Regions from separate parts of the Nicoliella sp. ESL1120 genome, predicted to be linked through region 1. Evidence: predicted binding sites of a transcription regulator. Region 1 holds the regulator's gene; the other holds the start of a gene.

Region 1 (14,971 bases):
GATCAAGTGCGATTATTAAAGGCTGAATTTACCAAGAGTGCTGTTGAGGGTAATCAAAAGGCATTCATAATCAATGATGCTGATAAAATGACCACAGAGGCTGCTAATAGTCTTTTAAAGTTTATTGAGGAGCCAGTTGGGAATGTATTTTCATTTCTACTTACTAGCAATAAATCACTATTGTTACCAACCATTATTTCAAGAACCCAATTAGTTGAATTTCCTTCAATTTCGCCGACCCTCTTTAGTGAAGAACTCACTAAAGCTGGTATTGATAGTGTATATTTTAACTTAATTATGAAAATGACTAATAATATTGATACTGCCTCTGGGTGGTTTGAAAATAATTGGTTCGCAAAGTTGCAAAATGCAATTAGTCAATGGTTTCTTCAGCTCAACAAGCGCAATCCAGTTGCATTTACAATGGTGCAAACTGATATGATGGCCTTGATTAATAATCAGGATGCAAAGCGAATTACAATCGATATGATGATTGAAGTTTGGCGGGATGTATTAGATATTAAATTTAAAGCAGTTGATGATAATGAACTTAATTTTCCACAAATTAATAGCCAAATTCACCAAATTGCGTTGCAGATTCCTAAGCAAAAGTTGCTCAGTATAATTGAACTAATGCTTAAGAGTAATAGTGATTTAGCAATTAACATTAATTTTCAAAACGTTTTAGAATCAACTACTTTAAAGGTGCTAGATCAGTTGAATTAAACAATTAATAAGGGTGAAATTGATATTGAATAATAAAGAGCTATACAGTGGGTTAAAGAATATGGAGTCTCAAACTCAATCGATGTTGACCCGCTTTTCCGAACTCCGTGAAGCAATGAACGAAGTTTTGGAAAAAAATTCAGAATTAGAAATTGAAAATCAGCATTTGCGTGAATTATTGGAAACACATTCAAATGAAAATCATGATCAAAAAGTACCAACACAGAAAGCAACCAAGCATAATGAGTCCCGCAAGATATTAGAAAAGTTATTTAATGATGGATTTCACGTATGTAATCAATTTTATGGTAAACCGCGTGAAAATGGTGAAGGTTGTATGTTCTGTGATGAAATTATTAACCGAAAATAAGAAAGTTAGGGATTAAATTGCAAGTTCAACACAGTTTTGCTAAACATGATACTGGAACGTTATACCTAGTGCCAACCCCAATTGGCAATTTAGATGACATGACTTTTAGAGCAGTTAAGGTGCTTCGTGAAGTCGATTTAATTGCGGCTGAGGATACACGAAATACCCAGAAATTATTGAATCATTTTGAAATTGAGACTAAGGAAATTAGTTTTCATGAACATAACACAATGGAACGGATTCCAGAATTGATTCAAAAATTGCAATCAGGAATGAACATTGCCCAAGCTAGCGATGCGGGAATGCCATCGATAAGTGATCCAGGACACGAATTAGTGGTTGCTTGTATTGAGGCTAATATCCCAGTCGTTCCATTGCCAGGGGCGAATGCCGGATTAACTGGACTAATTGCATCTGGGTTATCACCACAACCCTTTTATTTCTATGGCTTTTTGAATCGGAAGCCAAGAGATCAAATCGCTGAACTTGAAGATCTGAACCGTCATCAAGAAACGTTCATTCTATATGAGGCGCCACATCGTTTAAGAAAAACCCTTAAGAACATGGCGAGCGTACTTGGTGAAGGAAGACGTGCTGTCTTATGTAGGGAAATTACAAAGCGGTATGAGGATTTTCATAGGGGGACCTTGCTTGAATTATTAGATTGGGCTGCCAACAATAAAATTATGGGAGAATTCGTAATTATTGTTGAGGGCAATTCAGAGGCACAAATCGATGATCATCAAGATGATGAACTGAACGGGCTTTCGATGGTTGAACAGGTCGATTATTTAATTGCGCAAGGTGATAAGCCAAACGTTGCGATTAAGCAAGTTGCTAAGTTACACCAAATTAAAAAGCAAGAAGTTTATAACCTATATCACCATATTGAAAAGGAGGATTGACCATTTATCGTGAGTCGCTTTAGTGAAAAACATCGAATCACTTATTATGAAACTGATAATCAGAATCGAGTTACGTTACCAATGCTCCTTAACATGGCAATTTTAGTTTCTGAGGATCAAAATGAAGAGCTTGGGTTAACCAATGAATTTATTGCATCGTTTGGGGTAACTTGGGTGGTCATTCAATATGATTTAGAAATTAATCATCTTCCTAAGACGGATGAAAATATTACCATCCAAACCCAATCGACATCTTATAATAAATTTTTTGCCTTTCGAGAGTTTTGGATTTTAGATGAGAAGGGCAGTCAGTGCGTTTACATCAAAAGCTTATGGGTTTCAATGAATATTGAACAACGGCGTTTAGCACCGATCCCACATCAAATTGTTGATCCGTATCATTCTAATGCTGTGAAGTTAACTCCTCGAATTAAAAAGCCACGCAAGATTGAATCATTATCTAATAGTCGCCAGTATCGAATCCGTTATAGCGATATTGATACGAACATTCACGTCAACAATACTCGTTATTTGGATTGGATGACTGATTTATTACCATATGATTTTTTAGTTCAAAACATTCCTGCTCACATTAACCTAAAATATGATAGCGAAGTGCGTTATGGCAACGTAATTGAAAGTAATTATGAACATCAAGAAATTGATGGAACCGTTGTTACGAAGCACGAAATTTATCACAATCAACAATTAGCAGCAATTGCTAATATTACTTGGCAACACGATGGCGAGGTAGATTAAACATCTGGTTCGCTTTTTTTAATGCTTTATAATGGTATATAATAAGCATGATAAAAATTAACAACAATAGGGAGATTATTTTATGAAGGTTTTAGCATTGGATACTTCCAATCGCCCCCTAAGTATCGCGATCTTAGAGGATCAACAAATTTTAGCAACAACGACAACAACGACGCATCAAAAACATGCTCAATACTTACTACCGATTATCGATAATCTAATGAAAGATTGTGGAATGCAGCCCAGCGATTTAGACCGCGTGGTAGTTGCTGATGGTCCTGGCTCTTATACCGGAATTAGGATTGCAACTGCGACTGCTAAGGTATTAGCATTTACCCTAGGGATTAAATTAGTGGGGGTTTCTAGTTTGCAAACATTGGCTTTGAATATCAATATTGAAGGTCAATTAGTGAATCCAGTGTTTGATGCCAGAAATGAGAACATGTTTACTGGATTGTATCGGATTCAAAACGGACGCCCAGTTGCAGTGATTCCTGATCAACACGTTTCATTATCCCGTTGGTTGAGTAAAATGGAGGCCTATCAAAATGAATCGATTATTGGATTAGGTGATGCTAATCATTTTAACGATCGCTTGCCTGCTAATTTTACGATGATTAATAATTTAGATAACCTTCCTCAAGCTGCAAACCTAGGACTATTTGGCGAGACTTTACCACCAGTTCAAGACATTGATACGTTTGTTCCTAATTATTTGAGATTGACGAAAGCAGAAGCCGATTGGCAAAAACTACACCCAAAAGAGGATTCAAGTTCATATGTTAAAAAAGTTTAAGCAATGGTACCATAGCCTATTTTTAAAAAGTGAAGCAGTATTTCGTGAACAACAAATTGCGGTTAAAAACCATACGATTGAAATTAAAAATGTTAAGTACTTTATTGGAAGGGCCATGGTTACAGATACCCCAGAGTTATTAAAGATTGAAAAATCTGTTTATGACGGCAAAACTCCATGGAATTACAATACGATGCTAAGGGAACTTAAGCGTGATCAAGATCGTTTATACTTAGTAATTAGATATCATGATCAATTGGTTGCATTCATTGGTTGTGCAATGTTTGATAATAATAAGGAATGCCATATTACGAATCTAGCGGTTCAAAAAGAATTTCAACATCGGGGGCTTGCATATTACTTGTTAACGGTAATTATTAAAAAAGCGCGTCGCATTGACTATTCAAAGATCACGCTAGAAGTGAGAAGTAGTAATTATCGTGCTCAGCATCTTTATGCTGATTTAGGATTTAAACGTTCAGGCATTAAAAATAACTACTATATTGATAATCAAGAAGATGCCATTGATATGACGCTAGATATTAGTGAAATTGATAATAGCCCAATTAATTATGGATTATAATTTGGAGGAATAATTTTGAAGCGTAATTTAATCATGTCATTTGAGTCTAGTTGCGATGAAACTAGTGTCGCAATTATTGCAGATGGCAATCAAATTCTTTCTAACATCGTAGCCACACAGATCAATAGCCATAAACGATTTGGTGGCGTAGTTCCAGAAGTTGCTAGTCGTCATCATATCGAAGAAATTACCATCTGTATTCGTGATGCGATGCAAGAGGCCAATGTTACCTATGATGATTTAGATGCCGTGGCCGTTACCTATGGGCCTGGATTAGTAGGTTCGCTTTTGATCGGGGTGACTGCTGCTAAGATGGTTGCGTGGGCTCACCACCTTCCGTTAATTCCAGTCAACCACCTCGCGGGGCATATTTATGCTGCTCGTTTTGTCGAGCCAATTGAATTTCCAACCCTTGCATTAGTCGTTTCTGGTGGCCACACTGAATTGGTTTACATGCCCAAAGAGGGCCAGTTCGAAATTATTGGTGAAACGCGCGATGATGCCGCTGGTGAAGCCTACGATAAAATTGGTCGGGTGTTAGGGATTAACTACCCCGCCGGGCCTACTGTTGATGCGATGGCAGCGAAGGGTAAGGATACATTTAACTTTCCACGAGCAATGGATAAGTCATCTAATTATGATTTTAGTTTTAGTGGGTTAAAGAGTGCCTTTATTAACACTTACCATCACGCAGAACAAGTAGGTGATAAGTTGAATCATGATGACCTGGCAACTAGTTTTCAAAATGCGGTCGTAGATGTTTTAGTAGATAAAACACTGCGGGCGTTGGAGAACTACCCAGTCAAACAATTGATCTTAGCAGGAGGAGTAGCTGCCAACAATGGACTGCGGACATGCTTGCAATCAGCAATTGATCAACTACCAAATACGAAATTAATAATGGCGCCACGCAAACTATGTGGTGATAACGCTGCGATGATTGGTGCAGCTGGCTTTATTATGTTTAAAGAAGGTCGTTTTGCAGGCCTCGATTTAAATGCTGACCCGAGCCTTGAGTTTGAATGGGCTCCTGATGTAACTCAATAAAATTCAAAAAGGACTGAATCAAAATTTTTGATTCAGTCCTTTTATTTACTCATTATTTAAATCTTCGAGTTCTAAACTTAGTTGAGTCCACTGATCTGATAGTTTTTCATTTTGTTGGTTGACTTGATCGAGATTCTTTTGGAGTTCCTCAAGTTCACTAATCTTTTGATCAGCAGCTAGTTGGGCCATTCGATCCTCGATTTGAGCGTGTTGTTCGCTGAGCTTGCCCATTTGTTCCTCAATTTCGCTGATTTGGCGTTCTAATTTACGCCGTTGCTTTTGGTCTTGCTTACTCTTTTGGTAATCGACCTTGCCCTTCGATTCGGTGGGTTGAACCGCTTCGGGATGTTCAGCAGCTAATTTAGCGGCCTCGTGTTGTGCTTGGGCGATTTGATCTTCCTTTTTTTCAATATAGTAATCATAATCCCCTAGGTATCTTTCTGATCCTTCAGGGGTAATTTCAATAATTTCGCTAGCAACTTGGTTAATGAAGTATCGATCGTGTGAAACGAATAGGATCGTCCCATCAAATTGCTTCAATGCATTTTCAAGAACTTCGCGACTTTCAATGTCCAAATGGTTAGTGGGTTCATCGAGAATTAAGAAATTATCGTGATCCATTGATAATTTGGTGAGCATCAAACGCGCCTTTTCACCACCAGAAAGGTTACCGACGACTTTTTCAACGTCATTACCAGAAAATAAAAAGCTCCCTAAAATGGTTCTGATGTGGCCTTCTGGAGTAGTAGGGTAGTCGTCCCAAATTTCATTTAAAACGGTTTTATTACTGTGTAAGGAAGTCTGTTTTTGATCGTAGTAGCCAATGCTGACTCCGGTCCCGAATGAAACGGTCCCCGCTAATTTTGGTAGCTTGCCTAAAATGGTTTTTAATAGGGTCGACTTACCAACCCCGTTGGGTCCGATAATTGCGATCGATTGGTGCTTTTTTTCGTCAATGTTAATTGGACTAGCTAGAACCTGATCATCATAGCCGACCGCCAGATTCCGAACTGTTAAAACGATGTTACCACTGGGCTTTGCTTCTGAGAATCGAAATTGAGCGACCTTATTATTATCAAATGGTTTTTCGAGCTTTGGCATTTTTTCTAATTGTTTACGACGTGCCTGAGCACGGTTAGTAGTCGATGCCCGAACGATGTTTTTATCAATAAAGTCCTGCATTTTTTTAATTTCAGCTTGCTGTTTTTCATACGCATGGAGCCGTTCAGCATAGCGCGCTTGTTTTTGCTTCACAAAGCTAGTGTAATCACCTTTGTAATATGTTAGCGTTCCGTTATCCAAGTCATAGACTTCATTGACTAACTTATCCATGAAGTAACGGTCATGTGAAATGATCAAAAGCGAACCAGGATAGTTTTGGACGTAGCCTTCCAACCATGTGATCGTTTCAACATCTAAGTGGTTGGTTGGTTCATCTAAAATAAGGAGGTCGCGTTTTTCAAGGAGCAGTTTCGCTAATGCAAGTTGGGTTTGTTGCCCACCTGAAAGAGAATTAACGGGTTGTTCGTAGAATGATTCTCCAAAACCAAATCCGTTTAAAACCGCCTTGATTTCAGCTTTATAACTGTACCCATGATTAGCGGTAAAGTTAGCCTGAATCGTGTCGTATGATTTAGTGACTTCTGCTAGTTTTTGTGGATCTTGATTAACCTGTTGATCACTCATTTGTATTTCTAACGCGTGCATCTTGTGTTCCGTTTTAATTAATTCGGCGAACACGCTTAACATCTCATCCCAGACGTTTCGTTCTGAATGAAGACCCGTATTTTGTGAAAGATAGCCAATTGTAAGGCCGTTTTTTTCAGTAATCTTCCCTTCGTCGATGCTTTCTTCACCAATAATCATTTTAACTAGCGTTGATTTACCGGCTCCATTGCGGCCAACGAGCCCGATTCTAGCATGATTTTCAATATTCATATTAACATTTGTGAAAATTGGCACACCATCGAATCTTTTGGTTACGTTATTTACTTGTAAGATTTGCAAGTCCTCACCCCTTTATATTATAGTAGTTTAAGGATAATTTTATCATAATTTACATATAATATGAAATTATGAAAATCGATATAATTGATTAATATTTCACAAAGTCTTTTTTTATGATAAAATAATCTGGAAACGTTTTTTTATGAACGAAAATGCCGGGAGGAAAGACTTATGGCTGAAAATAAAATTCCACGGGCAACCGCAAAAAGATTGCCGATCTATTATCGATACCTTACGATTTTACATGACTCAAACGTTGAACGAATCTCATCAAATAAATTTGCGGACGCAATTCAAGTGGACTCTGCTACGATTAGAAGGGATTTTTCCTATTTTGGGGCGCTTGGTAAACGTGGCTATGGTTATGATGTTGAGAATTTATTGAATTTCTTTAAGCGGATTCTAAATGAAGACCGTTTGACTAACGTTGCATTAGTCGGGGTCGGAAACTTTGGACAGGCACTACTGAACTTTAATTTTCATCGTGATAGCAACGTTAGGATTGCTGCTGCCTTTGATACTAAGGAGCGAATGATTAACACCATTCAAAATGGGGTCCCCATTTATTCATATGAAGAAATGGTTCAACAATTAAGGGATCAACAGATCAAGGTCGTTATTTTAACTGTGCCTTCTAAAGTGGCACAAGAAGTTTGCGATAATGCCATTAAAGCGGGGGCGGAGGGCTTTCTTAACTTCACCCAGGTCCGTCTATCAACTCCCGAGAACGTAACGGTGCAAAATGTTGATTTAACGAATGAGTTACAGACCTTGATTTACTTTATTGAACATTACATTAAGTAAACCTTTAGATTCAAGATTCCTAGTTTTAAATCATCGCATTATTAATCTGATTTCGATAAAATGTTCATGCAAAGTTGCATGAGCGTTTTTTTTATTTGGGCAGCGGTCAAAATGTTTGCAATTAAAATTAAAAGAATATATATTAAAGATAACAATTAGCACTGACATAGTTCAAGTGCTAAATTTATGTAAACTTAATTGGAGGGATTAATGTGTTAAAGCCATTAGGTGATCGTGTGATCGTTGAAGTTGAAGAGGAAAAGGAAAAGACAGTCGGCGGGATTGTCTTAGCAAGTAATGCTAAGGAAAAGCCCCAAACTGGAAAGGTAGTCGCTGTCGGTGCTGGACGGATCTTGGATAACGGAGAGACAGTTGCACCAGCAGTTAAGGAAGGCGAAACCGTTCTATTCGACAAGTACTCTGGCACTTCCGTTGACTACGAAGGCCAATCCTACTTAGTTTTACATGAAAAGGATTTAGTTGCAGTTGTCGACTAATTAATAAATTAAAATTAAAATCATAAAAAACAAAAAATAATTTCATGAGGTGATAATTGATGGCTAAGGAAGTTAAATTTGCAGAAGATGCAAGAAAATCATTACTTAACGGTGTTGATAAATTAGCTAATACGGTTAAGACTACTTTAGGACCAAAGGGACGTAACGTTGTCCTAGAAGAAGGTGCTGGTCCAAACATCACAAATGATGGGGTAACGATTGCAAAGGCGATCCAACTCCCAGATCATTTTGAAAACATGGGAGCTAAATTAGTTGCTGAAGTGGCTTCCAAGACTAATGACATTGCTGGTGACGGGACTACGACTGCCACTGTATTGACCCAAGCAATCGTCAACGAAGGCTTGAAGAACGTTACCGCTGGTGCTAACCCAGTTGGCGTTCGCCGCGGAATCGAAAAGGCTACCGAAGTAGCTGTAAAGGCATTACACAAGATGTCACACGAAGTAAAGAACAAAAACGATATTGCTCAAATCGCTGCCATTTCTTCTGCTAACAAGCAAGTTGGTGAATTGATTGCCGATGCAATGGAAAAGGTTGGTAACGACGGGGTCATTACCATTGAAGATTCCCGTGGGGTTGAAACTAGCCTAGATGTCGTTGAAGGAATGCAATTCGATCGTGGTTACATGTCACAATACATGGTGACTGATAACGATAAGATGGAAGCTAATTTGGATAATCCATACATTCTAATTACTGACAAAAAGATTAATAACATTCAAGACATTTTACCAGTTCTTCAATCAGTGGTTGAACAAGGGCGTTCACTCTTGATCATTGCTGATGATATTGGTGGTGAAGCATTACCAACCCTTGTTTTGAATAAGATGCGTGGGACCTTCAACGTGGTTGCTGTCAAAGCTCCTGGATTCGGTGATCGTCGGAAGGATCAATTACAAGACATCGCTACTTTAACTGGTGCAACTGTGATTACTGACGATTTAGGATTAAACCTAAAGGATGCGACCTTAGAACAACTAGGTCAATCTGCTAAGGCAAACATTACTAAGGATAACACTACGATCGTTCAAGGTGCTGGTGACAAGGCTAAGATTGCTGATCGGGTTAGCGAAATTAAGACCCAAATTGAAAAGACGACTTCTGACTTTGACCGTGACAAGTTAAAGGAACGCCTTGCTAAGTTAGCTGGTGGAGTTGCTGTTGTTCGTGTCGGTGCTGCGACCGAAACCGAATTAAAGGAACGTAAGTACAGAATCGAAGATGCTTTGAACGCTACGCGGGCTGCCGTTGAAGAAGGCTACGTTCCTGGTGGTGGAACAGCTTACATTAATATCTTAAAGGATATTGATGCCATTAAGGCTGAAGGCGATGAAAACACCGGGGTTCAAATCGTTCGCCGTGCATTGGAAGCTCCAGTTAGACAAATTGCTCACAATGCTGGGGTTGATGGTTCCGTGATCGTTGACCACCTTAGAGGTCAAAAACCTGGAATTGGTTACAATGCTGCTGATGGAACTTACGAAGACATGATCAAGGCTGGAGTCATTGACCCAACCAAGGTTAGTCGCTCAGCACTTCAAAACGCCGCTTCTGTTTCAGCATTGTTATTAACTACTGAAGCCGTAGTAGCAAACGAACCAAAGGATGATAATAACACCCCAATGCCTCCACAACCAGGTATGGGCGGCATGATGTAATTTAAATTAAGCTCTGCTTTAAAAGAATCGCTATTTAGCGGTTCTTTTTTTGTTAATAAAATTCAATATGAAATATTTACCAAATTGTAGTAAAATTAAGAATTGCATAAACAAATTTATATTATCTTAAAAAATGAAGACTTAAAAAGTGAGGTCATTTTCATGTGGCGTTATTTAAAACGATTAGTAATTGGGAAGCCATTGAAATCAACTGATGAGGGTGGTAATTCCTTGAATAAATTTAAGGGATTGGCTTTGCTCTCTTCTGATGCTCTTTCATCGGTTGCTTATGGGACCGAACAGATTACAGCCGTATTGCTGACCCTTTCAGTAGCTGCTTTAGTTTACCAAATTTGGATTTCAGCATTAGTTTTGATTCTTTTGCTGGCAATCACGTTGTCCTATCAACAAATTATTTACGCCTATCCATCTGGTGGGGGTGCATACCTAGTTGCTAGTGATAATTGGGGGCGGACGACTGGGTTAGTTGCTGGTGGGTCCTTACTAGTTGATTATATGCTGACCGTGGCGGTTTCGACCACTTCTGGAACCGAAGCAATTACTTCCGCAATTCCAGCACTATATAATTATCGAATCCTGATTTCATGCTTGATCGTAGTATTAATTATGTTACTGAATTTACGGGGGATGCGTGAATCAGCATCGATTTTGACGGTGCCGGTTTACCTATTCATCTTTATGATTTTTATCATGATTATTTGGGGCGGGTATAATATTTTAACTGGACATATTACATACCAAGCTGCTAGCGCAGTTGGTACCCCAGTCCAGGGAATGACACTGCTATTATTCTTCAAGGCTTTTTCTTCTGGTTCTTCATCGCTAACTGGAGTGGAAGCAATTAGTAACTCGGTTCCTAACTTTAAAAAACCCCGTGAAAAGATGGCTTCACATACGCTTGCTATCATGGCTTTGATCTTAGGGTTCTTCTTTGGTGGGATTACACTTTTGAGTTATTACATGGGAATTAAGCCGAATGCACATGTGACGGTGCTGTCACAAATTGGAGCAGGCGTATTCGGCCATGGTGGAATTATGTTCTATGTATTACAACTTTCCACCGCAATGATTTTAGCAGTGGCTGCAAACACTGGTTTTTCAGCGTTTCCAATTCTAGCTTATAATTTAGCACGCGATAAATTTTTACCGCACGCCTACTTGGATAAGGGTGATCGGTTAGGATATTCCAACGGGATTATTTCACTTGCGATTGGGGCATTGATCCTAATCATTATGTTCAATGGGGAAACGAACCTCTTAGTACCCCTGTATTCCATCGGGGTATTCATTCCATTTACACTTTCACAGTCTGGGATGATTTTACATTGGCGCAAGCACCGTGAAGGAGCATGGGTCTTAAAGGCGACCATTAATTTCATCGGGGCGTTGATCTCGGCAATCCTAGTTGTTTTCTTATTGCTACTCCACTTTGTAAACGTCTGGCCATACTTCATCGTGATGCCACTATTGATCCTTTTATTTTATCGCATCAATGAGCATTATCGTAAGGTCGGCACCCAACTGGAAGTTAGCCATAAGGCGCAAGAAATTCCAGAATCATTTAGTGGTTCGACTGTAATTGTTTTGATCAGTGACGTTACGACCATGACGATGAATGCGATTACCTATGCTAAATCGATCAGTGATGATATCATCGCGATGCATGTTTCGTTTGATTCTAATCCAGAACGCGAAAAAAAGGTGGCCAACGACTTTAAGGTTGCGTTCCCAGAAATTCGGTTCGTTGATATTCATTCATCATATCGCTCAATCGTTAATCCAACGTTGCGCTTTTGTGATGTGATTGCCAAGCGTGCCGAACACGACGGGAATACAACCACTGTATTGGTTCCGCAATTTGTCCCTAAGCATCATTGGCAACAAATTCTGCATAATCAAAGTGGTTTACGGTTGCGTGCAGCTTTAAACTCACGTCAAAACATCGTGGTAAGCACTTATAATTACCATTTGAAATAATTAATTAAACAGGAGTTATCGCTATATTACAATTGTGATAACTCTTTTTGATTGGGTTGTTTTTAGATTGTGAGATTTGTATAATTAAATTTAATAATTATTTTTCAAGGGAGGTGGAATGGTGAAGTTAAAAATAATTGTCTGTTTATTTGCGACAATGCTTATATCGGCAATTTTGACGCCATTTGTTCGTAAATTGGCATTTAAAATTGGGGCTGAAGACGATCCCAATAAACGGCGCGTCAATAAGGTTCCGATGCCAACGCTTGGTGGGTTATCAATATTTGCATCCTATACTTTTGCAACGGTCGGCTTAATGCGGAACTTAATTCCAGGACCTCAGTTGTGGGGAGTCCTGGGTGGTGAAATATTGATTGTTTTAACCGGGGTGTTAGACGATATTTATACCTTAAAACCGCGTCAAAAAGTTTTTGGGATTACCTTAGCATCGTTATTCGTGTTCTTTTTTGGACATGTTCGAATGACCGTTCTAACATTGCCGCTACTGGGATCATTTCATTTAGGCTGGTTAAGTTTGCCGATTACTTGGGTTTGGATCTTGGCAATTACTAACGCAGTGAATTTGATTGATGGACTCGATGGACTAGCTACTGGAGTCGCAATTATTGCATTATCGACAATGGGGATTACTGGAATGTTCTTCTTGAATGTGGGCAATACATACGTATCAATCATGATTTTTACTTTGGTTGTAGCATGTGTTGGCTTTTTACCATATAATTTCTTTCCTGCCAGAATTTATCTAGGGGACACGGGATCGCTATTTATTGGTTTTATGATTTCAGTGTTTTCACTAAACGGATTAAAGAATGCAACGTTCATTACAGTCATCATTCCAGTAATCATTCTGGGGGTGCCAATTACTGATACTGTATATGCCATTTTAAGGCGATTATTGAATCGGCAACCAATTTCACATGCTGACAAACATCATTTGCATCATCGATTAATGCAAATGGGATTGACCCATCGGCAAACCGTATTAGTGATTTATGGAATTGCGATGATCTTTTCATTTATCTCACTTCTCTACCCCATTTCCAACCTATGGGGCATTATCTTACTTACGATCGCAACCTTGATTGGATTGGAATTGTTTGTGGAGTCAATTGGATTAGTTGGCAAGAATCGGCAACCACTTTTAAAATGGATTAAACGATTAGTTAAAAGTACCACTAGTAAAAGTAATCATTAAAAAAGGATCTTTCGCCTCATTTATTTGAGCTCGATTGATCCTTTTTTGTATCGATCCTTACCTTGATGGTAATCGACTTCGAAGTATTCTTGTTCACCAGTTGTAATTTTGGCACGATTATTTAATAGTTCAACGATTTGTTTTTCAAATGCGCTAACCCCATCCGCTGGAATGGCAACGGTAACGGTAACGTCAGCACCATATTGAATATCATCAATATAGACATCCTCTTGGTTTAAATGGTACTTAAGTGGTTCAAGAAGTGAATACTCAATTTGAATGTTAATCTTAGTTTGGAGGATTCTTTCTACGACGCCGACGCTATTGATTGCTTCCGTCGTGGCGTTACTATAAGCACGAATAAGGCCACCAGCACCTAATTTAATGCCCCCAAAGTAACGGGTAACTACGACTGCAACGTCATGGAGCTGTTTTAATTTAATTGCATCTAAGATTGGTAAACCAGCAGTTCCAGACGGTTCTCCATTATCACTTTTTCTTTGAATGTGGTCATCTTGACCCACCATGTAAGCATAACAATTGTGGGTCGCGGTTTTATTTTCCGCTATAATTTGATCAACGAACGCCTTAGCCTCATCCTCACTTTTAACACGTTTAACGCTACCGATAAAGCGTGATTTTTTAATAATGATTTCATTTGCACCGCTATCCTTAACGGTTAAATATGTTTGTTCTTTTTCCATATTGAAGACCTCCTTTAAATTTTTGCGTATTTAATGATTAGGTGATGTTTATGATTAAAGAGATAATTGAACTTTATGGCAGACAAATTAACTTAAATGAAATCGCTGCCGAACTATTAAATAATCCATTATTAAAAAGGCGAATTGCAATTAAGCGACTGGGAAACCAAATTGAGTGTCAACGTTGTGGCAGTCGCAGTAATTTACAAAATGCTTTATTACCAGGGGACCATTTTTATTGTCCGAAATGCATTAATTTAGGACGCATTATTGATACTTGTGAATTGGGGTTTGTTGATGAACCAAATCAATTTCAGAGGTGGACGGACGTTCTAACCTGGCAGGGCTCTTTAACTGATGCTCAGAAAGTTTGTTCAAGATCGATTATCGATCATTTTCAACAACATCGTGATCACTTATTGTGGGCAGTCACTGGTGCTGGTAAGACAGAAATGCTATTTCCTGGAATTGAGTGGGCATTGCAAAATAATTTACGGATTGCAATTGCTTCACCCAGAGTCGATGTTTGTATTGAATTATTTCCCAGAATCCAACAAGCATTTGCCCATATACCTATGATTTTATTACATGGACGGCAAACTGAAAAGTATCAATACTCGCAATTGACGATTTGTACGACCCATCAGCTATTGCGTTTTTACCATGCGTTTGATATTTTGATTATTGATGAGGTCGATTCGTTTCCATATGCTCAGGATGCGGGGTTGCATTATGCAGTGGAAAATGCAATTAAGAAAGGGGGCACCAAACTTTTCTTAACCGCAACACCAAGCGAAGAAATACTACGGTCAGTCCGTACAAAACAGCTTTCAATCAGTTATTTACCATTACGGTATCACCGCCACCTATTGCCGCAAAT
Region 2 (14,971 bases), 260 kb from region 1:
TTAAAGCGACAGAGTTAGAACAACTGAATGATTTACTGCATTCTGCATATCAAGCTGATCAAGAATTAGGGATTCATTTTAAAGCAGCAACGATCACAATGGCAGAAATGAAAGAGCAAATGGCGACGATGAAAACGTTTGTGACGGTTGATGATGACAAGATTATTGCAACGGTTTCGGTTCGCTTGCCATGGTCATTGAATAAAAGCCCATATTTAGTACCCCATCTAGGCTGGGTGGCCACTAATGGTGATTATTTACACCAGGGTTATTCGAAAAAGCTCATTCATTGGGTCGAAGAACACGTGATTAAATTACAGATGCATTCGCCCGCTGTTACATTAGGAACGGCAGTTGAACACCCATGGCTTGCTTCTTTTTATAACGGGATTGGCTATGAACCAATTGCTACACAACGTAAATACGCTGATCACTTAACGGTTTATATGGTGAAGATCCTAGATCAGACGATCCTTGAAAGAGCAGCCCAATTAAATAATTTGGGGTTAGCTACTCTGAACAAAGGAGAGTTGAAAGATGAATTTTGATTTTAAATATTTTATTGAAGTTTTTCCAACGTTAATTGAGTTTATTCCAATTACATTGCTGCTCGCATTGTTGTCGATGATTTTAGCAACGGTCTTAGGTGGAGTGATCATGTTATTGAAATATTCTAAAAACCATCCTTTGAATTATGTTGCGAACGTCTATATTTCATTTTTTCGGGGGATGCCTAGCTTAGTACAGTTATTTATCATCTACTATGGATTACCGCAGATATTTCCCTTCTTTAGAGGGTTGCCAGCATTCATTGCCGTGATTATTGGGCTGGGCTTCAAGCAATCGGCCTACCTGGCAGAAATCTTTCGGGCAGCAATCGATTCAGTCGATCGTGGCCAGATCGAAGCCGCAAAAACGCTGAACATCAAGCCTGCGAAGTTGTTTCGATACGTCGTCTTTCCCCAGGCATTCGTGAACGCATTGCCATCAACGGGGAACAGTTTTATCAGCTTGATAAAGGAAACATCGTTAGCCTTTTCGCTAGGGATTACCGAAATGTTTTCCGAAGGGAAGCTATTAGCTGGAGCTTCATTTAAGTATTTTGAAACATACTTAGCGGTTGGGATTTTATATTGGATTTTAATTATTATCTATACATTTTTACAGAACATCATTGAAAAACACATTTCAATTCCATACCAGAGTTAATCCAGTGGAGGTGAATTTAAGCTTATGAATGCAATTAATACGAAGGACTTATCGGTTGTGATCAACGGCACGCCGATCTTAAAAGATATTAACCTCCAGATTGAAAAGGGGAAGGTCACAGCAATCATTGGGCCCAGTGGAGCAGGAAAAACCACGCTTCTGAGGACTTTTAATTACTTACAACCATTCGCTAGTGGATCGATTACGGTGAATGATGTGGAGCTGACCCCTAAAACAGCCACGAAAAAATTAATTTATGAATATCGGTTGCAATCAGCAATGGTGTTTCAACGCTTTAACTTATTTAGGAACATGACGGCGGTAGAGAACGTAATGGCCCCAGAATTGTTAAATAATAAACTGAAATGGGACGCTGCACATACTAAGGCCCAGCAGTTATTGACCGAGATGGGGTTAGCCAACGTTGCTAACAACTATCCGGTGAGTTTATCAGGTGGTCAGCAACAACGGGTCGCAATCGCCCGCGCCATCGCTTCGCAACCATCGATCATCCTCTTTGATGAACCTACTTCCGCACTCGATCCAGAAATGTCCAAAGAAGTACTCAATATTATTTCCAAGCTCGCTCAACAATCCATCACAATGGTGATCGTGACGCATGAAATTGAGTTTGCCAGAGAGGTTAGCGACAGTACCGTTTTTTTAGAAGATGGCGCAGTTAAGTACCATGGATCAACTGATGAATTATTTTCTGAACATGGTCCAGACAGAATTAAGAATTTTACGAAAGAAATGCATTTTAAAAAAGTAGAGGAGTTGTCTTAATATGAAGAAAACTGGAAATCGTGGAATTATCATTAGTGTAATCGTAGCTGTATTAGTAGTAATTGCTGGAGGGTTCTTTTATTTCAACCAAACTAGCAACGGTTCCAAAAATAGTGAGAATGTAATTAAAGCGGGGGTAACGGGAACTAGTTATCCCAATACTTATAAGGCCAATGGCAAATTAACTGGTTTTGATGTTGATGTCTTAAATGATGCGGCTAAAAGAGCTGGTTACAAGGTCAAATGGGTGACTGGGGAATTCGATGGGCTCTTAGGGCAAGTGGATAATGGTCAATTAGACACGGTGGCCAATGATATCGCAGTAACTCCAGAACGGGCCAAGAAGTACAAGTTTACTGATGTTTACAACAAGGAAGAAACTGCAGTTGCCGTTGATAAGAAATCAAGTTTGAACAACATTGATCAATTATCAGGTAAAACCGTTTCAGGAGCTTCAGCATCCAATAACTCGCAAAACCTAAAGAACTACAATAATAAGATCAAGTTTAAGATGTTTGATGCCCGTGATTTAACGTACGAAGCACTATTGGCAGGACACGTTGATGGGGTGGTTAACACTAGAAACAACCTCTCTGCGATCATCAAACAAAAGCATTATTCATGGAAGATCCTAAAGGGAAGTGCTGCAACCGTCAACGTAGCACTACCATTTGCTAAGAATAATACTGGTAAGATTGCTAAATTGAACAAGGCAATTGCTGAAATGAAGAAGGATGGGACCCTTACCAAGTTAGCTGAAAAATACTTTGGCTATAATGCGGTTCAGGGCATCAAGTAATTATGTACAAAAAAAGCGCTGGTGAAAAATCACCAGCGCTTTTTTTAGTTGTTATTTGTCAAGAATTTGACAGAATTCAATTGTTTCATGGTTAGGTCCTAAGATGTTAAAGAACCGAATACCATGATCCCAGAATGAAGGGATGGATTGAATTTCATCGTTGACCATGTCAAAGCCTTCAGCCTTAGCAGCTTCAAAAGCCTTGTCAACGTCAGTACAGTTCATTGAGAAGTGGTTGATGGCACCGTTCTTCATAGTAACGGGGTCACCTTCCCAAGTTTCAATGGTAAGGTTGTTGTATTTCATGAAAGCACAACGGTTTTCGCCATTGTGGAATAATCCAGCTTGTTCAAAGCCAAGCTTTTCGTAAAAAGCAATTGTCTTGTCTAAATCTTTGGAAGGAATTCCAACGTGTTGGAGTCCAGTAAAGTAATCTTGTAAAGCCATTTTATTTGCCTCCGTAGAAATTAATTATTTCAAGCTTCCGTCAAGTTCAACAACTGACTTACCAGGACGCTTGTCAGAACCATCAAGCTTACCAACAACTTCGTCAAGCTTAAGAACGTTCTTGATAAGTGGTTCAACATCAATCTTACCACTTGCCATTAATGCAAGGGAGTCATCGAATGAGTATGGGTTAATGAATGAACCCTTGATGTCTAATTCCTTTTGGAATACTTCGTAAGTGTTAACAGTGAATGTTTGATCTGGACGACCAACACCAAACATAAGGATTTGACCACCCTTACCTGCAACTTCGATTGCCTTTTCTTGAGTTTCTGGACGACCAACGGCTTCGATAACGATGTCGTATTCTTCGTTAATGTCACCAGATTCAGTGTTGATTACGTGATCAGCACCAGTAAGCTTTTGTTCTTCGGCTAACTTGTCATCGTGACGACCAGTTAAGTCAACGTGTTGAACACCGTATGCCTTTAATAATTCAACGAATAGAAGACCCATGTAACCATCACCCATAACAAGAGCCTTGTAATGTGGTTGTAAGCTAAGACGACGGATACCGTGAACCCCACATGAAACTGGTTCAGTTGAACAAGCAGCCTTTAATGAAAGGTTAGCTGGAACGTGGTATACAACTGATTCAGGAGCAGTGAAGTATTCTTCCAAACCACCATCACGAGTAACACCAACAGCTGAAAGGTCTTCAGCTAATTGTGGACGGTCAACACGGAAGTACTTGTCCTTAGGGTAGTAGATGTTAGGGTCAACTGCAACACGATCACCCTTCTTGAATTGGGTAACGTTAGCACCAACAGCTTCAACAACACCTGAGTTTTCGTGACCTAAAACGATTGGAGGAACAGCGTCTGCTGAACCTGGAAGACCATTGTAAAGTGCGTCGTCGGTACCACAGATACCAGCGTAAGCAGTCTTAACTAAGACTTCGTCAGGCTTTGGAGTTGGAGTATCTAAATCTTGGATTTCCATTTGTTTAGTACCAGTTAATACTAATGCTTTCATGTGTAAATATCCCCTTTAAATAATATAAATTTTTTAACCAGATCGGATGACCCAGCTTCAATAACTATTTTATATGAAATAACCATTTGTTTCCAAACATTTAGCGTTTAGCACCAATTGATTACACCTATAATACTAATGATTATTGATAAATAATCAACTGCCATTTTATCTAAATATAAAGATAATTGGATTTATAAATGAATAAAGTCACATTGTTATAACATGATGTAAGCAAAGTTAAATGTTGATTTAATGCTAATGATAGTTAACAGTTTCACAAACTTTTTAGCTCAAATTATGGCTTTTTATATATTTATTCACATTTAAACCGATTGCATGAATAAAAAATTAATTGATATAATTTTTAAATATTTTGTGAATTTATTAACTAAAGTATAAGATATCTTAATTGTGATACGATAAGGGGATAATAAGGAGGCAATTTAAATTGCGGAAAGTTATTTATATTATCTTTTTTGGTTTCTTTGGCGGGGCACTTCGCGAATGGTTAACGCTTTTATCTGGAAACGATCACTTTGCAATGATTATTGCAATTAATTTATTAGGGACTTTCTTACTAGCCTTTCTGGTTAGCATTTTGCCCTTGTTATTCAAAATCTCAAGTGAACTCCTTAGTGGGATTAGCGTTGGCTTTATTGGTAGTTTTACCACTTTTTCAACGTTTACGGTTGATTTTGTAAAGCTGTTCAAAACTTCACTAATTAATTCTTTTTGGTATCTTTCAATTAGTTTAGTCTTTGGATATATATTCGCATTAGTTGGAATTAAATTAGCGAACTACTTAATTGCAAAGGCAGGTGCAAAATAATGTTATCTAAAATTATAATTGTCGGACTTGCTGCTGCGTTCGGTGCGGTGATTCGTTATGCGATGATCGAATTGATTGGAAACAAAATGGGGTGGCAGGAATTTCCACTCGCTACCGTGGTAATCAACGTGTCAGGATCGTTTCTCCTGGGTTTGTTAGCTGGGCAACTTGTTGATAGCTCAATGGCTTATCTAATCGGCAGTGGAATTTTAGGTGGGTATACCACGTTTTCCACGTTTATGAATGAAACGGTAAGGCTTCAGATTAAGCGTCCGACATGGGCTAGCTTATATTTCATTTCAACCACGTTGTTAGGGATTTTAGCAGCATTTGTTGGCATGGCGATTTAAAAATCGATTAGACCACATCAATAAGTATTATTTTCCCACAAAGTAAAGACCCCGATATGCTGAACGTTTTCTGTTCAACCGATCGGGGTCGTTTCTTTATTATTGCCAAAATCTAATCATACAGCCTAAGCTCATTGCTCCTCTTTCGTTAATGTTTCCACAGTTATATCGACTTAAAGAGGGGGTGTCGAAATTTGTTGAATTGTAGAGATAACCCTTTAACTTGTTTCTTTCGTATATGTTGTAACCCACGATTTCGCCATTTTGTTTTACAACAATATAGCCGCCGTTAGCTTGATCCAAACCGTCCCATTTGGTATTGGGCACCATTCCTAATGCAATGCTGATCAAAAGTTCTTTAACCTTGTATTCTATTAAATCGTGATTTTTATGAAAATTATCACAATAATAATCTACAACCTTAGAGATCCTTTTGCCGCGTACAAAATAAGAACAATAAAATAAATCAGCTAAAATGCTAGGCATTTCCGTATCTATCATTTTTAAATTAAATTCAAAGGTGTTTGAGTTTAGATTGTTAAATGTTAAATTGATATTTTTGCTTTTTAATCGATTTATTTTGTCTAATATAGTTCCCTTGGCGTTGAGAGCGTCCAATTCGGTGGGGGTTAAATTATTGGTTAGCTCCTTAGAAGGCCTGTAATTAATAATTGTTTGTTGTGAGGCGTTTAAAAGGGTGGGGCGGCTACCTAAATAAGATTTAATACTAAAACCGATTGTTGGTTCTGTATTTGTGAATGGATCGTGTATTTTAATATCGATATCACTTTTTAACTTGCTCTTTGCTTTTAAACTATCTAGCTTTACTGATTTAAGAAAATCTTCAACGGCTGGAACTTCGAAATTTCCCTTTTTGCTTAATAATTTGTCTAATAAAAAATTCGAATAATATAAGAACTGATTTTTGTTAACTGAAAATGAAGGCTTGTCTTTTTCTTGAATGTGAATTTCTGGATCTTGGCTGTTTATTTCATAAATAACTTCTGGTTTAATAATTGCCTTGATTGTGAAAAATTGATTAGGAATAGAATTTAAGTTGTTATCGGCTATGTTTAAAGTTCCGTTTGAGGATAACAACCTAAGGAAAACATAGGATTCAGACCATTCTCCGATATTGAATTTTTTATAGTTTGGCATTATTAATCATGGCTTTCTATATTAGATTTAACTGGATAGTAGCGTGGTTTCCCTTAACGTCTATTTTTTTGTTTCGCAAAACATCTTTTATGTTTTTGGAAACTGCTTTGATCATTGGGATTGAAACACTGTTTCCCATTTGTCTGTACATTTGGGTTCTTGAAACTGGAATTATGAAATTATCTGGAAAACCTTGTAACCTCTTACATTCTAGTTCTGAAAGTAACCTTATTCCAGTTTCACCACCCTTTACAAACGTCCCCGTTAATCGTTGTATTTTGTGATAGCTAGCGTTTAAAGTTTTTGCGTATTTTTTAGTGTTTTTATCTACGACAAATGGATGCCCGTCATCCTTTTTGAATAAGTAGTTTTTTTGCAAATTTTTAGAGATTGAATATCCAGTGGGGTTATCTTCTAATATTTCCCCAACGTAAGTGTTTTGATCATTGCTATCTGGGAAGTAAAAATTAGAGCTATCGATGTCTTTTCTGAAACCGACAATTATTACTCTTTTTCTGGATTGGGGAGATCCATAATCGGTTGCTTGCAAGACCTTGTGGTAGACTTTATATCCACTATCTACTAATGATTGCCTAATTATCTCGAACGCTTGCCCCTCTTGGATTGTTAATAAGCCGGGAACGTTTTCTAAAAGAAATGCCTTGGGTTTGTGGTGCTTAATAATTCTTAGGACATCAAAAAATAATGTGCCTTGCGTTTTGTGCTTAAACCCTTCTCTTTTACCGATACTGCTGAATGGCTGACAAGGAAAGCCGGCTAATAATACATCAAAATTTGGGATATCCTCAGCTTTGATTTTAGTAATATCACCGAATGGTTTTTCTTTAAAATTGGCCTCGTAAGTTTGCACTGCAAATTTATCCCATTCGCTTGAAAAAACACACTGAGTTTGTTTATCGTTTTCACTAAATCCTAATCTAATTCCACCGATTCCAGCAAAAAGGTCGATATACCTTATTTTTTGGTCATGACGGTCTTCGATATCATCATTGTTTGCTACTTTCTGATCTTGGTTTGTGTATTTATTTAAAATGTAATTTACCTTTTCAGAGAATGTTTTAATGCCATTTATGTTAGTGCCATTAATTTCTTGGTAAATTAGATCGCTTAAATAAACAGTATGGGGTTTTTTACTATTAATGTCTTTTTTAGCCATAGGGCATCCCTCCTGCGAGATTATAAAAGCCATTATATCAGCAATGTTGAAAGATTACAAACCACCAACGGCTAAAAAAGTTCCGTATGAATATTGATTCAAATTGGAAGGGCAGTTCACCACTTATTTTTGTTTCCGTTTGTGTCTTTCAATAATACTTTCACCGATTTGAATCAAAATGGCAGATACTAATCCCTGAATTGCATATTTGCCCATTTCAGAAATATAAAAATGAATGTCGTAAGTGTGATTGACGATCAAATCGAAACACCCCCGCATTACAAAAATGATTAGGCAGGCAATCATCATTAAAATTAGCCAGAGAAGGCGACTCCCTTGATAAAATTCATGTTGTTCCCTCCAATATTAATATGCATGACAATTCTTATCCTGGTTATTTTAAAATTAGCATGCTTAAAAAAATACTCCGTTCCCGATCTAATCGTTCAATCCCTAAGATTGAAATCGATTTTAAATTCTGTATAATAGAACGAGTTGATTAAAATAACTATATATAGATATAGATAGTTATTTAAATACTATATATTGTGTTAGGGGCTTTTAGAATGAATTATTTTAAGTGGCTATGGAGCCAATTATTGGGCTGGAACGTCCAATCATACATTTTACTATTCTTTGGATTGGGATTTAACTTGGCACTAACGCTCAGTAGTCCCATCACTACGATTAGTATCGTAACGTTCATTGCTGGGGCACTCGGGTTAACCTGCGTGCTAGCGATTAACAACGCCAAACCGATCAATGGTTGGTTAGGATTGATTAGTGCGATCTTACTAATTGCGGTAGCGTTTAGCGCCAAGAACTACATGGAAATTGTGATGCAGCTCAGCTACATCGTATTGTTAGATGTGCCAGTCCTGCTAATGCCGAGCTGGAATCAAGATGCTGAAAACAAGATTTCTGGTCTGCGGGGCGAAACTACTGCTCAGACTTTCAAGAACTGGTTGCCATACGTAATTGGCTTTGTCGTGGTGGTGTTGATTATGCATACCCTGTTAACGAGCCTAACTGATAGTCCACGTCCATTGATCGACTCGATTTCAGCAACGACTGGAATCATGGGTGCGATTCTAACCACGTTGAAGAAACGCGAAACCTACTATTTCTGGTTGGCACAAGGGGTGCTATCAGTGATTCTGTGGGGGATTACTGCCGCGCAGGGGAGTGCTTCGCCAGTCCTATTTGTAACTTACATGCTCTACATTGGTAATGATATTCTGGCATTTACCAAGAGTCCATGGTTTGCCAAGCGTTTAGCAACTAAGTAATCACTTAATTTGAAAGGGGTAGGTTATGACAATGATCGTATTAGCAGGAACTATCGGTGCGGGCAAGTCATCGTTGACCGAACGGCTGTCCAAACACCTGGACACCAAGGCGTTTTATGAACCAGTTGGCGACAATCCTGTGTTGCCACTGTTCTATCAGGATAAGCAAAAGTACGGCTTTTTGCTGCAAATTTATTTTTTGAACAAACGCTTTGAGATGATCAAAAAGGCGCAACAAGATGATAATAACGTGTTAGACCGTTCGATTTACGAAGATGCGTTGTTCACCGACTTGAATCACAAGTTGGGCAACATCAATGACACTGAAGCCGCTGTTTACCATGACTTGTTGGACAACATGATGGAAGAATTGCCATACGCAGCCAAAAAGAAGCGGCCCGATCTGTTGGTCTACATTGAAGTCAGTCTGGAGACCCAGTTGAAACGGATTCGTCAACGGGGACGAGACTTTGAACAGTCTGATGACCTGTTGGACTACTATCGCGAACTGCGGGTGGCTTATCAACATTGGTTTGAGAACTACGAAATTAGTCCCAAGTTGAAAATTAATGGTGACAAGTACGACTTTGTGAATAATTCGGCTGATTTACAAGCGGTGTTGAAGCAAATTGATGCTAAATTAAAACATTAAAAAATAGATTGGCACTCATTTTTGAGGACCAATCTATTTTTAGTTAATGCCAACTTTATTCAATAAATCTAAAAATAAATTCATTGCCGGATTTATCCACTTATTTTGATTATAAAGCACGACTGCTTGGAACTGATAATCATGAATTTCAGTATTTAATTCTATTAAATCACCGCTAGCCAGTTCTTGTTGCAAAGTAAACTTAGGGAGGAATGCTACGCCCATGTTGCTGATGACACTTTTTTTAATTGCTTCAATACTCCATAAATCAAGGCTGGGCATTAAATTAATATTTTGAGCTGCCAGGTATTGATTAAAGTATTTTAAATACAACGCATCTGGATCATTTTGGATGTGACAAATTGGTTTCTTTTGATTAGGGGTGATGAAATCGCGATCCTCTAAATTAAGGCCTTTAGAGCCGACTAAAGTTAATTCATATTCTGCTAGTGGCTTGATTACTAACTGATCATTATTTTTGACATGGTATGCAATCCCAATGTCGACTTGGTTCTTAATAACCTCATCAAATATGCGATAACAATTTAAGACCTTAATTGATAACTCAACATTTGGTGCTTGTTGTTTAAACGCTTTTAAAACTGGTTGTAACTTATAAGTTACTAGTGATTCAGGAACGGCGATAGCTAAAGTGCCGCTTAATCTTTCTTCGTTAATGCTCTTTAATCTTTCAAACCGATTAATAACGTCATCGATTAATGGAATCGATTGTTTACCGGCACTAGTGAGTTGCATTGATTTACCAATCTTTTCGAAAATGTGAATCCCTAATTCCTGTTCAACTTGATGAACCTGAAATGTAACGGTGGATTGGGCATACTTCAATTCTTCAGCAGCCTTACTATACGATCCAGTCTCAATTATTTTTTTGATAGTGTATAAATTTTTAATTTCCATTTTTAACATTCCTTCAATTTTATTGAAGTAAACCATTCAATATATCTATTTTACTGATATATAATAGCATGATAATCTTGGTGATAGAAACCATTAATTTATAAATAGGAACATAGGAGTGGTTATTATGGCATTTGATACAAAGATCAAGATTGCGCTTAGGGATGATTTGGAACCCTGGCAAGAATTAAATGTAAATTCCTTTTTGATGAGTGGAATTACTAGTTCTGATAACATTGTTGGTGATAACTATGTTACTAAGGATGGCTATCAATTCTTACCAATGTCTAAGCAACCAATAATGATTCATTCGGCCAGTGCAGAACAACTAAACGAGTTGCTTAAAAAAGCGGTTGATAAGGACTTTGCAATTTCTATTTTTACCAAGCCGCTTTTTAATACCTTCAACGATGATGATAATCGTGCTGAGATTGCTAGTCATGACTTAAACGATCTTGATTTAGTGGGCATTGGAGTTAGGGGTAAGAAAAATCAAGTTGATAAACTATTTAAGAAACTGCCGTTACATAAATAGGAACTGAAAAAATAGATTGGCACTCATTTTTGAGGACCAATCTATTTTTAGTTATTGCTTATTTTGCTAATCCATCGTGGATGTGATCTAGGTTCCACTTCATCATGGAGTAGTAGGTGTCACCATCGGTGCCTTCCTTCGCAAGTGAATCGGTGAAAATCTTGGAATAGATCTTGATGCCCGTTTCGGATGAGACCTTGTCCATTGATTTTGGTGAAACTGATGATTCAACGAAGAGGTGTTTTACATCGTACTTTCTGATGGCAGCTAGGACGCGCCGCATTTGTTCTGGGGTCCCTTGGGATTCGGTGTTGATTTCCCAAATGTAGACTGGCTTAACGTGGTAGGCCTTGGAGAAGTACTTGAATGCGCCTTCGGAAGTAACTAAGACTCGTTGTTTTGCGGGGATGTCTAAGAACTTGGCCTTAGCTTCCTCGTTCAACTTGGATAGCTTAGCAATGTAAGCATCGGCGTTTTTCTGGAAGTAATCTGCATTTTGCGGATCCTTTTCCTTTAAGACCTTGGTAATGGTTTTGACGTATTGAATCCCATTAGCTAGGTCCAACCAAGCGTGGGGGTCGACTTCGTTCTTGTTGGTGGTCAAATGCAGTGGGGTCACGCCTTCACTGGCTGCAAAGACCTGTTTGCCGAACTGCTTATGGGCGGTCTTGACCAGCTTTTTGAACCAACCGTTCCCACCGGTTTCTAAGTTCAGGCCGTTGTAGAAAACAACGTCAGCGTTGGTGGTTTCTGCAATGTCTTCTGGACGTGGTTCATATTCATGCGGATCAGTCCCACGTTTGACCATGCTGTAGACGTGAATGCGGTCCTTCCCAACGTTTTTGACCATGTCTTCTAAAATCGAATTGGTGGTAACGACGCTGAGTTCTTTTTTATCATTAGTGGAGTTTGCCGATTTGCTAGCACTGCGTTGGTTGATGAATAACAAGATTCCACCAACTAGGACGATAACGGATGCCAGTGCGATTAAGATGCGCTTCATTTAAATTCCTCTTTTCTGGATGTTATTTTTTTAAACGGATGAACCCTTGCTTAGGTGAGCAGACGAATGAAATTAAGAATAGGATTGCTGCCACGATTACGATGGCAGGACCAGATGCCCAGTTGAACGTGTAGCTGAGGTATAGTCCCACGATGGAAGCCACTGTCCCGAAGATTGCGGAGAAGACTAGCATCACGGACAAGCGGTTCGTCCAGAAGAATGCGGTCGCAGCAGGGGTGATCAACATTGCAACGACTAGGATGATTCCGACGGTTTGCAGAGCTGACACCGTTACTAACGTTAATACCAACATCAGGGCGTAGTGAATTAGTTGCGTCTTCAAGCCATAAGTTTTAGCGAACGTTTCGTCGAACGAAGTAATTAAGAGTTCCTTGTAGCCAATCACAACGAAGAGGAGCACGATTCCCAATACGATCGCAGTCGTTACCATGTCGGAATTGCTGACCGCTAGGATGTTCCCGAATAGGATGTGGTGTAAGTTGGTCGAACTTTCGGTCAGCGAGATCAGGATGAATCCGAGGGCGTAGAACGAACTGAACACGACTCCAATCGAGGTATCGACTTTAATCTTACTGTGCGTCGAGACGAAACCAATTAAGAGGGCGGCTAACACCCCGAAAAGCGATGCACCGATTAATAGGTTGATGCCTAACATGTAGGCGACCGCAACCCCTGGGAGGATGGAGTGAGAAATCGCATCGCCCATCAATGACATTCCACGCAGGATGATGAAACTACCGATGATTCCGGACATGACCCCGACCATAATGGCGGTGAGCATGGCACTTTGTAAGAAGTCATACTTACCAAGCGCTTCAATAAATGCTGCAATTTTCATGATTGGGCCTCCTTTGAGTCGAATAAGACGGCGGAAAGGTCAGCACTAAATGCCTTCCCGATGTTTTCAGGTGTATAGACCTGCTCAGTAGGGCCGCTAGCAACGATGCCGTGGTTCATAATGATCAAATCGTCGAAGTAGTTATGGACCTTGTTCAAGTCGTGGTGTACGACCAGTATCGTTTTGTCTTGGTCGCGCCATTGTTTTAGGATTTCCATAATGGCATTTTCACTTTGCAGGTCGATCCCAACGAACGGTTCATCTAAGATCACGATGTCGGCTTTCTGTAAAATGGCGCGGGCAACGAAGACCCGTTGCAACTGGCCACCGGAGAGGTTGCCGATTTGGCGGTTGGCAAATTCGTTCATTTTAACCTGTTGTAACGAATCCATTGCCGCTGCTTTTTGCTTTTTACCAGGCATGTTAAACAACCCGAGCTGGGCGTAACTACCAGTCAATACGACGTCAAACACACTGATCGGGAAGGTCAAATCGATGTCCTTCCGTTGTTCTACGTAGGCAATCTGTTTTTGAATTGCCTTAATCGGTTTGCCATCATAGTCACTGGTTCCTGATTGGGATTTGATCAAGCCGAGGACTGCCTTGATGAACGTTGATTTACCGGCTCCATTGGGGCCGATGATTCCAGTGATCTTACCAGAATCAATTTGAATTGATAGGTCCGAAAATACCGGCGTTTCGCCGTAGGAAACGGACAGGTTCCTAACATTAAGCATTCAATACACTCCTTTGTATTTGCTACAGGGGGTAATTAGACATTATGAACATAGTTATATGTTAATAATCATATTTTTAGGATAACCTAATAAATATTACATTTTAGTAGTATACATACATAGATATTGATTAACAATCATCTTTAGAATTTATTAATGATTTATTTTAACTTTTTGTATAAAAAATGATGTTACTGATAGTATTAAAGCTAGTGGTTGAGTAGCGAATGACGTATTAAAGCGGGCAAAATAAAAACCACGAAGCGGAAATTTTCCGTTTCGTGGTTTTTTAAATTAACTATTCATTTAAGACCCAGAAGAAGATTAGGAAGACAACTCCCAATCCGTACATGATTGGGTTAACTTCCTTGCCACGCTTTGCAGCAAGCATGGTGATTGGGTAGATAACGAACCCAAGGGCGATTCCATCTGAAATACTGTAAGTCAGCGGCATCCCCAATGTAATCAAGAATGCTGGAGCAGCAATTTCAAAGTGTTCCCAATGGACGTTCTTAAGTGAGCGGGCCATTAGAATCCCGATGATGATCAATGCTGGGGCGGTAACTTGATCAGTAATCACTCCCAACAATGGTGAGAAGAACGTTCCTAAGATGAAGAGGATCCCAGTAACGATTACCGTAAATCCTGATCGACCACCCACGGCAATTCCGGCGGATGATTCAACGAACGCACCCACTGGGGAAGTCCCGAGTAATGAACCAGCCACCATTCCAGTAGAATCAGCAAGCAATGCGCCCCCGATTCTCGGAATCTTGTTATTCTTGATGAAGCCAGCTTGTTCAGCGAGGCCAACTAACGTCCCGGCAGTATCGAAGAAACTAACCAATAAGAAGGTTAATACGACGATCCATAACTGGGCGGTGTTGATATCAGTGATGTGCTTGATCGATTGTAGAAAAATTGGTTTCAAGCTTGGCACTGCAGATACCCATTGACCAGGAAGCGGAATCAACTTAGTGATCATCCCTAGGGCTGCCGTAGCAACCATTCCAATAAAGATGGAAGCAGGAATCCTTGCTGACATCAAGACCAGCGTTAGGATCAATCCGAAGATGGTCAACCAAGTACTCCCAACGTGGAAGGACCCTAGTTCAACCAGGGTACTCTTGCTGGCGGTAACGATACCCCCTTGATTCAAACCAAGAAAGGCAATGAATAACCCGA

What was found. Region 1 encodes Rex, which represses fermentation and respiration genes when NADH is low (regulators of the CRP and FNR family bind a similar motif). Its sites were predicted from a motif close to TTGTGAANTANTTCACAA; they were not measured.
Region 2: a site for Rex is predicted at 4,542-4,559, ahead of ACSYTE_RS00980 (zinc-dependent alcohol dehydrogenase family protein). Genes of this name have one in related genera too.

What each region holds. Positions count from the first base shown of each region.
Region 1 is NZ_CP196383.1:1,504,397-1,519,367, reverse strand. Features, by position in the region: gene holB (DNA polymerase III subunit delta') at 1-726, shown strand, start outside; gene ACSYTE_RS06585 (DNA replication initiation control protein YabA) at 752-1,096, shown strand; gene rsmI (16S rRNA (cytidine(1402)-2'-O)-methyltransferase) at 1,114-2,001, shown strand; gene ACSYTE_RS06575 (acyl-[acyl-carrier-protein] thioesterase) at 2,011-2,760, shown strand; gene tsaB (tRNA (adenosine(37)-N6)-threonylcarbamoyltransferase complex dimerization subunit type 1 TsaB) at 2,843-3,556, shown strand; gene rimI (ribosomal protein S18-alanine N-acetyltransferase) at 3,540-4,139, shown strand; gene tsaD (tRNA (adenosine(37)-N6)-threonylcarbamoyltransferase complex transferase subunit TsaD) at 4,173-5,186, shown strand; gene ACSYTE_RS06555 (ATP-binding cassette domain-containing protein) at 5,232-7,193, opposite strand; gene ACSYTE_RS06550 (redox-sensing transcriptional repressor Rex) at 7,365-7,997, shown strand; gene groES (co-chaperone GroES) at 8,210-8,494, shown strand; gene groL (chaperonin GroEL) at 8,554-10,173, shown strand; gene ACSYTE_RS06535 (APC family permease) at 10,336-12,171, shown strand; gene ACSYTE_RS06530 (glycosyltransferase family 4 protein) at 12,290-13,387, shown strand; gene ACSYTE_RS06525 (YigZ family protein) at 13,408-14,091, opposite strand; gene ACSYTE_RS06520 (ATP-dependent helicase ComFA) at 14,142-14,971, shown strand, end outside.
Region 2 is NZ_CP196383.1:207,358-222,328, reverse strand. Features, by position in the region: gene ACSYTE_RS01005 (GNAT family N-acetyltransferase) at 1-548, shown strand, start outside; gene ACSYTE_RS01000 (amino acid ABC transporter permease) at 538-1,209, shown strand; gene ACSYTE_RS00995 (amino acid ABC transporter ATP-binding protein) at 1,234-1,995, shown strand; gene ACSYTE_RS00990 (transporter substrate-binding domain-containing protein) at 1,997-2,794, shown strand; gene ACSYTE_RS00985 (VOC family protein) at 2,846-3,241, opposite strand; gene ACSYTE_RS00980 (zinc-dependent alcohol dehydrogenase family protein) at 3,266-4,276, opposite strand; gene ACSYTE_RS00975 (fluoride efflux transporter FluC) at 4,728-5,108, shown strand; gene ACSYTE_RS00970 (fluoride efflux transporter FluC) at 5,108-5,458, shown strand; gene ACSYTE_RS00965 (HpaII family restriction endonuclease) at 5,558-6,616, opposite strand; gene ACSYTE_RS00960 (DNA cytosine methyltransferase) at 6,633-7,793, opposite strand; gene ACSYTE_RS00955 (hypothetical protein) at 7,917-8,102, opposite strand; gene pnuC (nicotinamide riboside transporter PnuC) at 8,360-9,082, shown strand; gene ACSYTE_RS00945 (deoxynucleoside kinase) at 9,114-9,734, shown strand; gene ACSYTE_RS00940 (LysR family transcriptional regulator) at 9,774-10,652, opposite strand; gene ACSYTE_RS00935 (DUF2000 family protein) at 10,780-11,187, shown strand; gene ACSYTE_RS00930 (metal ABC transporter substrate-binding protein) at 11,246-12,190, opposite strand; gene ACSYTE_RS00925 (metal ABC transporter permease) at 12,213-13,049, opposite strand; gene ACSYTE_RS00920 (metal ABC transporter ATP-binding protein) at 13,046-13,786, opposite strand; gene ACSYTE_RS00915 (NCS2 family permease) at 14,085-14,971, opposite strand, start outside.